3 regions of the Xanthomonas sp. WHRI 1810A genome follow, and region 2 is predicted to be linked to each of the others. Evidence: riboswitches for the same ligand, from Rfam matches in the RefSeq annotation. Region 2 holds a riboswitch; each other region holds the start of a gene.
The links. Region 2 has a riboswitch for cobalamin ahead of cobW (cobalamin biosynthesis protein CobW). Riboswitches for the same ligand answer to the same signal wherever they lie in the genome.
Positions count from the first base shown of each region.

Region 1 (4,708 bases), on a different contig from region 2:
GTGGGAACGCCGTTGATGACGCTCCGCGTCATGGGACGCGGAGCGTCCGCAGATGCATTCCCACGCAGAGCGTGGGAACGATCCCTTCAACGAGTTACGGCTTGACCGCTGCCTGCGCAGTCTTCGCCGCCGTCACCCGCCAGATCTTGTTCCCCACATCATCCGCCACCAGCAGACCACCGTTGTTGTCGTTGATCACGCCGACCGGGCGGCCCTGGGCTTTTTCGTCCGAACTCAGGAAGCCTGTCAGCAGATCAACCGGTGTGCCGCTCGGCTTGCCATTCTTGAACGGTACGAACAACACTTTGTAGCCACTGTACGGTTTGCGGTTCCACGAGCCGTGCTGACCGATGAACAGCCCTTCGGTGAACGGCGCCGGCAGGGTTTTCCCGTCAGCAAACGTCAGGCCCAGGGAGGCGGTGTGCGGACCCACGGCGAAATCCGGGGCGATGGCCTTGGCCACCAGGTCTGGATTTTGTGGCGTCACGCGCACGTCCACGTGCTGGCCGTAATAGCTGAACGGCCAGCCATAGAAAGCACCGTCCTTCACGGACGTCACGTAATCGGGGACCAGATCGCTGCCAATCTCGTCACGCTCGTTGACGGCCGTCCACAACGCGCCGGTGTTCGGTTCCCACGCCATCCCGTTGGGATTGCGCAGGCCCGAGGCAAAAATCCGGTGCGAGCCGGTGGCCGGGTCCACTTCCCAAATCGCCGCGCGGCCTTCTTCCTTGTCCAGGCCGTTCTCGCCGACGTTACTGTTGGAACCGACGGTGACGTAGAGCTTGGTCCCGTCCTTGCTGGCGATGACGTTCTTGGTCCAGTGATGGTTGAGCGTGCCACCCGGCAGATCGACAACCTTGGTGGGCTGGCCGCTGATGGACGTCTGGCCGGACTCGTAGTTGAAGCTGATCAGGCGGTCGGTGTCGGCCACATAAAACTTGTTGCCCACCAGCGCCATGCCGAACGGCGAGTTGAGGTTTTGCAGAAACACCGTGCGGGTTTCAGCGACACCGTCGTGGTCCTTGTCGCGCAGCAGGGTGATGCGGTTCGGGCTGGGAACGCCGGCACCGGCACGGCCCATGACTTTTTCCATGACCCAGCCGCGAATGCCTTTGCCATCATCGGGCTTGGGCGGGGAATTGGTTTCGGCCACCAGCACGTCACCGTTGGGCAGCACGTACAGCCAGCGCGGGTGGTCCAGGCCTTCAGCGAAGGCGGCGACCTGGGTGCCCGGCGCGGCAGTGGGTTTGGCGCCGGCGGCCCAGCCCACGGCAGGGGCGATGTTCACGGTCGGGATCAGGGTCTTGTTGGGTTCAGGTAGCTTGGGGGAGGTCCCCATGCCGTCACTGACCTGCAGTTTCGAGGATTCGCCGCAGGCGGCAAGGCCCCCGGCGACCAGCAGAACCAAAGCAACTTGAGGTCTGAGCTTGAACATCGTCGATCTCCATTTCGTAGGCAGTTGGTATTTTTATGTACCTAGGTAGAGACACCTTACGCCGCTTAGTTTCAACCGATAGGCCAAGTGCGGGCTGGATGCGCGGATCAGGCGCAGCGTCGATTGACGCTCATACCTCAACCCTCTACCCTTCGCCCCTTGTTTCAGGTGCCCTTCGGACCAGTCTCGACAGGGTGAAACAGGGAAGCCGGTGAGAACGTTGAATTCGATCCCGGCGCTGCCTCCGCAACGGTAAATGAGAAAAAGCCACGCACGATGCCACTGTGCTCACTGAGCATGGGAAGGCGCATGGCCCGACGTATCGCTCATGAGTCCGGAGACCGGCCTGATCCAATTCCACAGCATCACGGAGGGCGATGCTCTGCGCCGCGGTCCGCCTTGAAGGGCGCCGTGTTGCCAGTGCCTGCTCGTGCGCTCCGTCTGCGTTTTACCTGCCCTCAAGCGGAGAGCTGAGATGAGCGAAACCCCCGAACGTGACGAACGCCACCTGGCGCGGATGCTGCGCAAAAAGGCCGTGATGGATGAGCGCATTGCCAGCGCCCCCAATGAATGCGGGCTGCTGCTGGTGCTGACCGGCAACGGCAAAGGCAAAAGCAGTTCGGCGTTCGGCATGCTCGCCCGCGCCATGGGCCACGGCATGCAGTGCGGCGTGGTGCAGTTCATCAAGGGCCGCAACAGCACCGGCGAGGAGCTGTTTTTCCGCCGCTTCCCCGAGCAAGTGCGTTATCACGTCATGGGCGAGGGCTTTACCTGGGAAACCCAGGATCGCCAGCGCGACATCGCCGCCGCCGAATCCGCGTGGGGCGTGACCCAGGACATGCTGCGTGACCCCGGTATCGGCCTGGTGATCCTCGACGAACTCAACATCGCCCTCAAGCACGGCTACCTGGATCTGGAGCAAGTGCTTGCCGACCTGCAGGCGCGTCCGCCGATGCAGCACGTGGTGGTCACCGGCCGTGGCGCCAAGCAGGAACTGATCGACCTGTCGGACACGGTGTCGGACATCAGCGTGGTCAAGCACGCGTTCCAGTCCGGCATTCGCGCGCAGAAGGGTATTGAACTGTGAGTGAGTGTTCATGAGTCAGGCCAGGCACTGCCCGGCGGTACTGATTGCCGCGCCTGCCTCCGGGCAGGGCAAGACCACGGTGACCGCCGCGCTCGCCCGTTTGCACCGCAATCAGGGGCGTAAGGTCCGTGTGTTCAAATGCGGTCCGGATTTTCTTGACCCGATGATCCTCGAACGCGCCAGCGGCAACCCGGTTTACCAGCTGGACATGTGGATGGTGGGCGAGGACGAAAGCCGACGCCTGTTGTGGGAAGCCGCCGCGGACGCTGACCTGATTCTGATCGAGGGCGTGATGGGGCTGTTCGACGGCACGCCGTCCAGCGCGGACCTTGCCCGACGTTTCGGCGTGCCGGTGCTGGGCGTTATCGACGGCACGGCCATGGCCCAGACCTTCGGCGCGCTGGCGTTGGGCCTGGCGCGCTATCAGCCGGATCTGCCGTTTGCCGGCGTGCTGGCCAACCGGGTCGGCACCGTACGTCACGCGCAACTATTGGAGGGCAGCCTTACCGAAGGCCTGCGCTGGTACGGCGCGTTGTCCCGGGAAACCGGTATCGAACTGCCGAGCCGCCATCTGGGTCTGGTGCAAGCCAGCGAATTGAACGATCTCGATGTGCGCCTCGACTCGGCGGCTAATGCCCTGGCCAGCACCTGCGAAGTCGCGTTGCCGCCCGCCGTTACCTTCGAAGCCCCTGAGTTCGTGGCCGCAGAACGCTTGCTCGAAGGCGTGCGCATCGCCATCGCCCACGACGAGGCCTTTGCGTTCATGTACGGCGCCAGCCTCGACCTGCTGCGGGCCATGGGCGCCGAGTTGTTGTTTTTCTCGCCCATTCGCGATCAACGCTTGCCGGATGCCGACAGCCTGTATCTGCCGGGTGGCTACCCCGAGCTGCACCACGTGGCGCTGGGGGAAAACACCCCCATGATTGAAGCGATTCGCCAGCACCATGCCGACGGCAAGCCGCTGTTGGCCGAATGCGGCGGGATGTTGTACCTGCTCGACGCCCTGACCGACGTCGACGGCCAGCGCGCTGAACTGGTCGGCTTGCTCGGCGGCGAGGCGGTGATGCAAAAGCGTCTGGCGGCCCTGGCCCTGCAAAACGTCGACCTGCCCGAAGGCACGTTGCGTGGCCATACCTATCATCATTCCCTGACCAGCACCGAGCTGCAGCCCATTGCCCGAGGCGTGAGCCCCAATGGCGGGCGCGGCGCCGAAGCGGTGTACCGCGTCGGCCGGATGACCGCGTCCTACGTGCACTTCTATTTCCCCTCCAACCCCCAGGCGGTGGCGGCGCTGTTTTTGCCATGAGCGATTCAAGCTGCAAGACAACTACCGTGGGAGCGGACCTGTCCGCGAAGACTGAGGCTCAGACGCTGCAAATGCATTGGATTGACTGGCCTCTTCGCGGACAGGTCCGCTCCCACAGGAGTCCGTGCCTGCAGTTGAACCTGCGAAGGACGGTCATGGTTCGGTGGCAAGCATGACCGACCACGCCTTCACCCCCGACGAACGCGCAGCGGTCTACCGCGCCATCGCCGAACGCCGGGACATGCGTCACTTCATCGGCGGCACGGTGGCACCCGAATTGCTGGCGCGGTTGCTGGAAGCGGGGCACCACGCGCCGAGCGTGGGCCTGATGCAGCCGTGGCGCTTCATTCGCATCAGCGACCCGCACCTGCGCCAACGCATTCAGGCCCAGGTCGAACAAGAGCGCATTCGCACCGCCGAAGCGCTGGGCGAGCGGGCGGACAACTTCATGAAGCTCAAGGTCGAAGGCATCAGCGATTGCGCCGAGGTGCTGGTCGCGGCGCTGATGGACGATCGCGAGAAACACATCTTCGGCCGTCGCACCCTGCCGGAAATGGACATGGCTTCGCTGTCCTGCGCGATCCAGAACATCTGGCTCGCCGCCCGCGCCGAAGGGCTGGGCATGGGCTGGGTCTCGCTGTTCGACCCGCAGGCCCTGGCTGACCTGCTGGGCATGCCGGCCGGTGCCAAGCCGCTGGCCATTCTGTGCCTGGGCCCGGTCGCCGAATTCTATCCACAGCCGATGCTGGTGATGGAAGGCTGGGCCCAGGCGCGGCCGCTCACTGAACTGATTTACGAAAACAGCTGGGGAGAGCATCCATGAGCGTGGCGTTGTTGAGCATCGCCGGGGTCGCGCTGGATGCGCTGCTGGGCGAGC
Region 1 is NZ_JBEGED010000004.1:202,536-207,243, reverse strand. It holds gene ABQX22_RS08745 (PQQ-dependent sugar dehydrogenase) at 95-1,438, opposite strand; cobalamin riboswitch at 1,588-1,802, shown strand; gene cobO (cob(I)yrinic acid a,c-diamide adenosyltransferase) at 1,914-2,525, shown strand; gene ABQX22_RS08735 (cobyrinate a,c-diamide synthase) at 2,536-3,831, shown strand; gene bluB (5,6-dimethylbenzimidazole synthase) at 4,004-4,654, shown strand; gene cbiB (adenosylcobinamide-phosphate synthase CbiB) at 4,651-4,708, shown strand, end outside.
Region 1: it holds a riboswitch for cobalamin, as region 2 does, so the genes downstream of both, cobO (cob(I)yrinic acid a,c-diamide adenosyltransferase) here and cobW (cobalamin biosynthesis protein CobW) in region 2, are expected to answer to the same signal.

Region 2 (4,708 bases):
GCGGGTAGCCCTCCTGTTGCAGGGCGCGCAGGATATTCAACGCGGCCGCCGGGGTGTCGAGCCCCACGCCGTTGCCGATCCGCCCGTCGCGGGTCGGGTAATTGGCGAGGATCAGTGCAATGCGCTTGTCCTGATTGGGCAGGCGCCCCAGCAGTACCCAGCGCCGGGCCAGTTCGGCGACAAAATCCATGCGCTCGGGTTGGGCGCGGTAACACACCACGTCCGACTGACTGCGCTCGCTGTACCAGGCCAGGTCCTTGAAGCTGATGGGCCGGCTGATGATCCGCCCGTCCAGCTCCGGCAGCGCGATGTGCATCGCCAGATCACGAGGGCCCAGGCCTTGCTCGCTGGCCTGCCACGCGGGCTCGTTGTCCTGGGCGCAGATGGCCTGGATCACCGGGATGTTGCGGCGAAACGGCCGCAGATGCGGCGCTTCCGGGCTGGACTGGGCAAAACCGGTGGTGTTGAGGATGATCTCGGCGCCGGTTTCGTCCATCCAGTCCTGCACTGCCGTCAGGCACGCTGGCTCTTTGAGACTGGCCACCGCCATGGGCAACGGATTCAGGCCCTGAGCCAGCAGCCGCTGGCAGAACACGTCGATAAAACCGGTGTTGGCGGCTTGCAGGTGGGAGCGATAGAACAGCACGGCGGCGACTGGCTGATCCGCGCGCCAGTCAGCCTGCCAGCGAGCCAGGTCAGCGTTGGCGTTCTGCGGGTGGTAAATGACCGTGCGCGGCAGCGTCTGTGGCTCGGTCCAGGGATAGTCACCGCCCAGCCAGCGCGTGGCCATGAAGTGAAACAGCGACAGCGCGTTGTGCTTCCCGCCCTGACGCAGGTAATGCCAGAGCCGCTCGCGGTCATCGGCGGATTCGGTGCTCAGGTCGCTCAGCTCGGGGTCCGGCCGATCGCAGCCGGGCACGAGGATGAGCTTCACGCCTTTGGCCGCCAGCTCAACCAAGCGCTCGACGCCATACCGCCAGTAGCCGATGCCGCCGTGCAGGGAAATCAGGATGACCTTGGCGTGGCGCAGCACCTCGTCCACGTACAGGTCGACAGAGGCGTGATTCTGCACCTGCATCGGGTTGGCCAGCCGCAGGCTCGGGTAGTCGTCCGGCAGCTGCTGCGCGGTTTCGGCGAGCAGGGCCAGATTCGAGTCACCGCTGCACAGAATCACCAGCTCGGCGGGGGTTTGCCCCAGGTCAGCGATGCTGTCGTCCGGGACGAAGCCGCCGGGCTGGGTTCTGAGCAGGTGCATGCCTTAGCCTTCCACCGCCACCGGCGTGAGCGCCGCGCGCAACTGGGTTTCCAGCACCGTGGCATCCAGTTCCTGACCGATCAGCACCAGATGGGTGACGCGCTGTTCATCGGCTTTCCAGGCGCGGTCGAAGTGTTTATCGAAGCGCGTGCCGACGCCCTGCACCAGCAGGCGCATGGGTTTGCCGGGAATCGCCGCGAAGCCCTTGACCCGTAGAATGCCGTGCTGCACGACTGCCTGGGTCAACGCGTCCAGCAACAGGCGTTCATCGGCCTGGGGCAAGGTGATGGAAATGGAATCGAACGCATCATGATCGTGGTCGTCAGGGTCGCCGCCTTCGTGGTGATCGTGATGGGTCTTGCGGCTGTCAATGTGCAGCTCGGACTCGGCGCCCAGCCCCAGCAGGACGCTGATGGGCAGCTGGCCGTTGCTGGCCTCGATGACCTTCACCGCCGGCGGCAGCTCTTCGGCCACTTCAGTGCGCACGGCGGCCAGTGATTCGGCGTCGAGCATGTCGGCTTTATTGAGGATCACCAGGTCGGCGCTGGCCAACTGGTCGGCGAACAGTTCGTGCAGCGGGGATTCGTGGTCCAGGTTCGGGTCGAGTTTGCGCTGGGCATCGACCTGATCGGGGAACGCGGCGAAGGTGCCGGCCAGTACCGCCGGGCTGTCGACCACGGTGATCACCGCGTCGACGGTGCAGGCGTTACGGATTTCCGGCCATTGGAAGGCCTGCACCAACGGCTTGGGCAGCGCCAGGCCACTGGTTTCGATGAGGATGTGATCGAGGTCGCCGCGACGGGCCACCAGTTCACGCATTACCGGGAAGAATTCTTCCTGGACCGTGCAGCACAGGCAGCCGTTGGCCAGTTCGTAGACCCGGCCGTTGGCTTCTTCTTCGGTGCAGCCGATGGTGCATTGCTTGAGCAGGTCGCCGTCGATGCCCAGCTCGCCGAACTCGTTGACGATCACCGCGATGCGGCGCCCTTCGGCGTTGTCCAGCATGTGCCGCAGCAAGGTGGTTTTGCCCGAGCCGAGGAAGCCGGTGACGATAGTGACGGGAAGTTTGGCCAGCGTTTTCATCGGATACCCTTGAGCTTGACGGCGGGCAAAAGGGACGAGAACCGCGCAGCAGGACCGCTGGCCGTTCGATTCGCCACCGGATCACCCCGCCCGGTTGTAGTGAGAATACGTGGACGCGAGGTCCGGTCGAGGCAGGTCTCCTGGCTTACGGTGGCGCTGAGGGTTTGAGTGAAACCCGACAGGCATTCATCGCGCCTTCCCGCTGTGCGCAGTGGCTGTGCAATGAACATGACCGTTTACAGTTGCGGGGGCAGCTGCGGCATCGACCGCATTCCCTTCTTAGCGCCGGCTGACAAGCAGCCCGGCGAACCTCGACTGCGCAAGGCTACGCAGTGGTCAGGGTCAGGTCAATGCTCGGTCGATGGCGGGGCGTTCATGGCGGCGGGGTGTCAGACAGACCGCGTGCACCGGTTTTGCTACCGCTGCGCGGCAGATCGCAGGCAAGCCAGCTCCCACGCCTACGGCAGAAGCGCATTTGCTCAAACTCCGTCAACCTTGCTGGAGCGAGGCATGCCTACGATAGGCTTTTGATTCTGGCCGCAGGCCGTGGGAGCTGGCTTGCCTGCGATGGGCCGCGAAGCGGCCCTAAAACCAGACTACCGAAACCCGCCCGAACGCTGACTCCAGCCCGCGCTGGAAATCGCGTGGGCGGTGTGGATCAGCGCTGGGGCGAAGGCCTTGCGGGCGTCTTCGAAACTCCAGCGGCTGGCCGGAACCGAGATATTGATCGCGCCCAGCGGCATGCCGCCCGCATCGACAATCGGCGCGGCCAGGCTGATATCACCCAGGAAATACTCACCCTCGATGGCACTGTAACCCTCCTCCCGGGCCTCGCCGATCTTGCTCAGCAGCGCATCGAGTTCGGTCACGGTGGCGTGGGTGTGCGACGGCCGAGGCATGGCGTCCAGCAGCTCGGCGCAGGCCTGCGGTGCCAGGCGCGACAGGTACGCACGGCCCGATGCGGTGCAATACATCGGCAGGCTCAGGCCCAGCGGCATGGGAATCATCACCTGATTGTGGCTGGGGAAGCGCGCGACGAAGACCATCTCGTGGCCGTCGGGCTCCGACAGGTTGCAGCTCTCGTGGCATTCGCGGTTGAGCTGGTGCAGGTACGGCGAGGCGCGGTCGATGAGGCTGTCGGTCTGCAAATAGCCGAAGCCCAGGGACAAGGCCCGCGGGGTCAGTTGATAGCGTTTGCTGTGCGGATCCTTGCGCAGATAGCCCAGGGTTTCCAGGGTGAATGCAAACCGCTGGGCCGCGCTTTTGGTGATGCCGGTGGCGGCGGCAATCTCCGGCAGATTCATGCTCGGGTTGCCCGCGCGGAACGCCATGATCACTTCCAGCCCGCGGGCCAGGGTGCTGGCGAACAGCGGCGACTGCTGTGGCGATAGCGTGTCGCTGTCGCTCGCTTGCGGGGGCAGTGTGTCGTGGGGCGTAGGCTCTGACGGCATGAGGCGCTCGCAAATAATGGCTGTTGTTATAGGTGACGGTCACCGGGATGGCGGGCCTATGGCGGCGTCGACGGCGCGATCACTGATGACGGCCGCGACTGTACCGGACGCACCCGAAGCGTCAACCGCCCAGGTGCACCCACACCGATTTGGTCTGGGAGTAATGGGTCAGCGCTTCCAGGCAGCGATCACGCCCGTTGCCCGACTGCTTGAACCCGCCCCACGGCTGGGTCATGTCGCCGTGATCAAAACAATTGACCCAGACGATCCCCGCTTCCACGTCCCGGGCGAAGGTCAGCGCCTTGTCGATGTTCTGGGTCCAGACCGACGCCGCCAGGCCATAGATCGAATCGTTGGCGATCTCCAGCGCATGCTCCAGGCCGGTGACGCGAATGGCCGCCGCCACCGGACCGAACACTTCTTCCCGGGCCAGGGTCATCTCCGGGCTGATGTCGGCGTACAAGGTCGGACTGACGTAGGCGCCCTGCTCCAGGCCCTTGGGAATGCCGCCGCCAAACACCAGCCGCCCGCCCTCGACGTTGGCCTTGTCGATGTAACCCAGCACCCTTTTCTGCTGCTCGAACGACACCATCGACCCCATGCGGGTGCCCGGATCGAAGGGGTCGCCGGGCAGGTATCGGCCCTGGGCCACGGCGCTGAAACGCTCGATGAACTCGTCGTAGATGCTGTCCTGCACCAGCAGCCGGGACCCGGCGTTGCACACCTCGCCCTGGTTGGCGTAAATGCCGTTGACCGCGTAACTGACGGCGCGGTCCAGGTCGGCAACGTCGGCCAGGATGATCTGCGGGCTCTTGCCGCCGCATTCGGTGGTCACGCGCTTCATGTTCGATTGACCGGCGTAGATGAACATCTTCTTGCCCACCTCCACCGAACCGGTGAAGCCGATCTTGTCGACGTT
Region 2 is NZ_JBEGED010000018.1:9,971-14,678, forward strand. It holds gene cobN (cobaltochelatase subunit CobN) at 1-1,255, opposite strand, end outside; gene cobW (cobalamin biosynthesis protein CobW) at 1,259-2,338, opposite strand; cobalamin riboswitch at 2,452-2,667, opposite strand; gene ABQX22_RS22220 (IclR family transcriptional regulator) at 2,935-3,789, opposite strand; gene ABQX22_RS22225 (aldehyde dehydrogenase) at 3,911-4,708, opposite strand, start outside.

Region 3 (4,708 bases), on a different contig from region 2:
AAGAATCGCCAGACGGTCACAGGTCAGGGCCTGGTTGAGGTCATGCAGGGCGATCACGGTGGTCACCGGCAGCGCGTGGACCACGTGCAGAATGCCCAACTGGTGCTGGATATCCAGATGATTGGTCGGTTCGTCCAGCAACAGGATCTGCGGGCGTTGCGCCAGGGCGCGGGCGATGTGCACGCGCTGACGTTCGCCGCCGGACAGGCTGTGCCAGCTGCGGTGTTTCAGGTGGACCGCGTCGACGTCATGCAACGCTTGCTGAACGATGGCGTCATCCTCACTCGACCACGGGCTCAACGCGGACAACCACGGCGTTCGGCCCAGGGCGACGGCATCGAACACCGAAATGGCGTCCAGGGTGTCGGCCTGCTGTTCAACCACGGCCAGGGTTTGCGCGATGCTGCGCCGGGACAGGGTTTTGAGCGGCTGGCCGCCCAGGTGAATCTCGCCCCGGCTGGGGACGCGTACCCCCGCCAGCAGTTTGAGCAGGGTGGACTTGCCCGAACCGTTGGGCCCGACGACCCCCAGGGTTTCGCCACGTCGAATGTCCAGGCCGACGTCCTGCAACAACACAGCGTTACGGACCTGAAAGCCCAGGCCGGAACAACTCAAGACCGATTCCCCGCTCATGGGTGTGGCGTGATTCATCGGGCATTCCTCCGGCCGATCAGGATCAGCGCAAACACTGGCGCACCCACCAGCGCCGTGATCACGCCGACCGGGATCACCTGGCCTTTGATCAGCGTGCGCGACAGCACATCGGCGGCAATCAGGAACACCGCACCGCCCAGTGCGCTGGCCGGGAGCAGCCGTGTGTGCCGGGTGCCCAGCAGCAATCGCACGGCATGGGGAATGACCAGCCCGACGAAACCGATAGAGCCGACGATCGATACCATCACCGCGGTGACCAGGGCGGCGCAGCTGATCAGCAGAAATTGCACGCGCCGCACCGGAATGCCAAGGGAGGCGGCCGAGTCGGCGCCGAAGGTGAAGGCATCCAGCGCCCGCCGATGCCAGAGACACACCGCCAGCCCCGCCAATGCCACCGGCACCGCCAGCCACACCGACGGCCAGCGCACGCCGCTGAGATTGCCCAGCAGCCAGAACATGATGCCGCGGGCCTGTTCGGAGCTGGCCGATTTGGTGATGAGAAACGCCGTCAGCGCATTGAACAGCTGCGAGCCGGCAATCCCCGCCAGAATGATCTGGCCGTTGCCACCGGGTGACTGACTGGCGCGCGCCAGCAGGACCACCACGGCGAAGGCCGCCACCGCCCCGGCAAAGGCGCCCACCGACAGCGAAATCAGCCCCGCCCCCAGGCCCAGCAACGCGACCATCACCGCGCCGGTGGACGCCCCGGCGGAAATTCCCAGCAGATAGGGATCGGCCAGCGGGTTGCGCAGCAGCGATTGCAGGATCACGCCGCAGGTGGCCAGCCCTGCACCGCAGGCCGCCGCCACCAGGGCGCGGGTCAGGCGGTAATTCCAGACGATGCCTTCGTCGATGGGGTCGAGCACATAACCCGCCGCCCATAGCTTGTTGGCCAGCACCTGGAGCACGACCTGAGGGTCGATGCGGGTTTCACCGATGGCGACACCGGCGATCACGGCCAGCAGCAGGATCAGCAACGCCAGCAGCGTACGAGTCAGGGTCCCGGTCATTTCGGCAGGTCGTAGTCGTTAAGGGCCGCTGCCAGGGTTTCGAGGCCGTCGAACATTCTCAGGCTGGCCTGCATGGCCATGGCGTCGAGGATGATGATGCGGTTTTGTTTGACCGCGTCCATGTTGCGGGTCACGGGGTCGCTGCGCAGGAATGCCAGCTTCTTCTGGTAGTCATCGGCCGGGAAGCGGCGGCGGTCCATGCGCGCAATGATCAGGAAGGTCGGGTTGGCCTTGGCGATGGTTTCCCAGCCCACGGTCGGCCATTCCTCGTCGGACTGCACCACGTTACGCACGCCAAGGGTGTTGAGCATGAAGTCCGGAATGCCCTTGTGCCCGGCGACATAGGGGTCGATGTCCAGGCTGGCACTGGAGAACCAGAACAGCGCGCTGGTCTGCTTCAAATCGTTGGTTTTCGCCGTGGCGATGGACTTGGCCATGCTGGCTTTGAGTGCCGCGTTCAGTTGCTGGCCTCGGTCCTGCACATCGAAAATCTCGGCCAGCTGGCTGATGCTTTTGTAAATGCTGTCGACGCGGAACGCCTCCAGCCGCGTGCCGTCGGCACCGACCCGATTGTCCTTGGCTTCGCAGTCGGAAGGCATCAGGTAGGTCGGGATCTTCAGTTCGTGAAACTGCTCCCGGGTGCCGACCACGCCTTGCGGGCCCACCATCCACTCCAGTTCCACCGCCACCAGCCCCGGACGCTGCCCGATCACCGACTCGAAACTCGGTTCGTTGTCGGCCAGCCGCGGGATCTTGTCGTTCTCGGTCTTGTACGTGGCCAGCACGTCGTTGAACCACAGCGAGGTGCCCACCACCTTGTCGCTCAAGCCCATGGCGTAGAGCATTTCTGTGCCGGCCTGGCCGATGGTCACGGCGCGGGTCGGCGCCTGCTGGAAAGTCAGCGTGCTGCCGCAGTTCTCGACCGTCAGGGGATAGTGAGTCGGCGCGGCGTGGGCGAGGGTGGACAGGCCCAGTGTGCAGGCCAGGGTGACAAGGCGGGGCAACAACATGACGCAATCTCCGGTCGACCGTACAGGGCAGGGGTACGGACCGGAAACACATCATCGAACGCTGCCGTCAACGGCAGAGAAGTGCCGGTCACTGAGGTGACACACGGCGCAAGGATGTCCTTCCCGGACACCCCGCCGGTTAGTGATTTGCTTGGCCGGCAGGTCTCCTGACTGGTGCGTCGTCGCCTGGCTCCGGCCTTCCCGGAAGCGATTCCAGTGGCAGTTCAGGAGCAGGCTCAGCACCTACAGTTGCGGGGGCAGTTCCGTTTGATGCCGCGCAAGGCATCACGGATTCCCTATTAATCCCATGTGGAAACCGGCGCCGGCATGGTAGTCGATCGCAGTGTGTTTCACCATTCTTGCAGCCGTGTCTGGGGATTCATCGAGCCTGCGGCGCCTGATCCCGCAGCGGCCTGAAAAAGCGTCGAATCTCCTCGGCCAGCAAATCGGGCTGCTCCAGCGCCGCGAAATGACCGCCGCGCGGCAGGTGTTCCCAACGCTGCACATTGAACACGCGCTCCACCCAACTGCGTGGGGGCATCGGCAGCTCCTTGGGAAAGACCGCCACGCCCAAGGGGGTCTGTACGCGCTCATTGGCCGGGAACACCAGCGGGTTCAGGCGGTTTTCCTTGTACAGCCGCAGGCTCGCCTGAATGTTGCCACTGAACCAGTACAGCGAAATGTCGCTGAGCAGCGTGTCGAACGGCACCACCTGTTCCAGGTTGCCGGAGTGATCCACCCACGCCTGGAATTTCTCGACGATCCACGCCGCAAGGCCTGCCGGGGAGTCGGAAAGGGCGAACGCCAGGGTCTGGGGTTTGGTGGCGTGCAGCGCGGCGTAGGCACCTTCGCTGGCCGAAAATTGACTGCCGCGATTGAGGAAGTCCTGTTCCTGCTCGCTTAACGGTTGTTGGTCGTCCCCCAGGGGCGGCCTGAAACTGCCGGGGATGAAATTGAGGTGGGCGCCGATCATGCGGGCGCTGTGGCGGCGGGCGAGCCACATGGACACGCCGGCACCGATGTCCCCGCCCTGGGCGCCAAACCGGTCGTAGCCCAGCTCGCCCATCAGCGCTGCCCAGAGGTCAGCGATCTGCTGCGTACTGGTCCCGGCGCCGGTCGGGGCGGGGGAGCAGCCGTAGCCCGGCAGGGACGGCACAACCACATCAAATGCATCGGCTGCGTCACCGCCATATTTCGCCGGATCCGTCAGGCGCGGGAGGATGTCTTCCATCTCCAGGAACGAGCCCGGCCAGCCATGGGTCAGGATCAGCGGCATCGGTCTGGGCCCGACCCCGCGCTGGTGCACGAAGTGAATCGCCTGGCCGTCGATCTCTGCCATGAACTGCGGCAGCTGATTGATGCGCTGCTCCTGGGCACGCCAGTCAAATTCATCGGTCCAGTAACTCAGCAGCCGCTGAAGGAACACCGCGGCGGTGCCGTCATTCCAGCTGTCGCTGGTCAGCGTGTCGGGCAGACGCGTCGCAAGCAGGCGCCGATGAAGGTCGTCCAGTTGCTCGGAAGGTACGGACAGCGTGAAAGGACGGATGGCCATGTCAGCTACCTGGTGGGAGGAAAGAGGGTAGGGTCGGCAGTAACGTCTGGCAGTCAGGTTTGCTGACTTTCCACCGACAGTGGGCCGGTGACACGCAACGCATCCCATAAACCCATGAGCTGCGTCACTGCCTGGTCGATCTGCTCGAAAGCCACGCCGTCCCGGGCCAACACCGACATCCCCAGCATGAAACTGTCGTACACGCTGGCCAACGCGTCGGGCATCACGGTGGTCGGCAGTTCCCCGGCGGCAACGGCGCGCTCGACACAGGCCAGGATACCGGCCCGGTTATCGGCCCGGGCCTGCGCGAGCGGCGCGGAGATCGCTTTGCTCTCCTCGGTGCAGGCGCTCAAGAAACCCAGCGCCACCAGGCAGCCCTTGGGATGGCCGGCCTCCCACTGCATCTTCGCCGAGCGCCGGAGCGTGCGTTCGATGGCTTCCCGTGGCGGCAGGCTGCTGTCGAACAGGCTGTCGGTGACCCG
Region 3 is NZ_JBEGED010000002.1:583,575-588,282, reverse strand. It holds gene ABQX22_RS05870 (ABC transporter ATP-binding protein) at 1-651, opposite strand, end outside; gene ABQX22_RS05865 (FecCD family ABC transporter permease) at 648-1,664, opposite strand; gene ABQX22_RS05860 (ABC transporter substrate-binding protein) at 1,661-2,674, opposite strand; cobalamin riboswitch at 2,815-3,010, opposite strand; gene ABQX22_RS05855 (epoxide hydrolase family protein) at 3,054-4,226, opposite strand; gene ABQX22_RS05850 (TetR/AcrR family transcriptional regulator) at 4,280-4,708, opposite strand, start outside.
Region 3: it holds a riboswitch for cobalamin, as region 2 does, so the genes downstream of both, ABQX22_RS05860 (ABC transporter substrate-binding protein) here and cobW (cobalamin biosynthesis protein CobW) in region 2, are expected to answer to the same signal.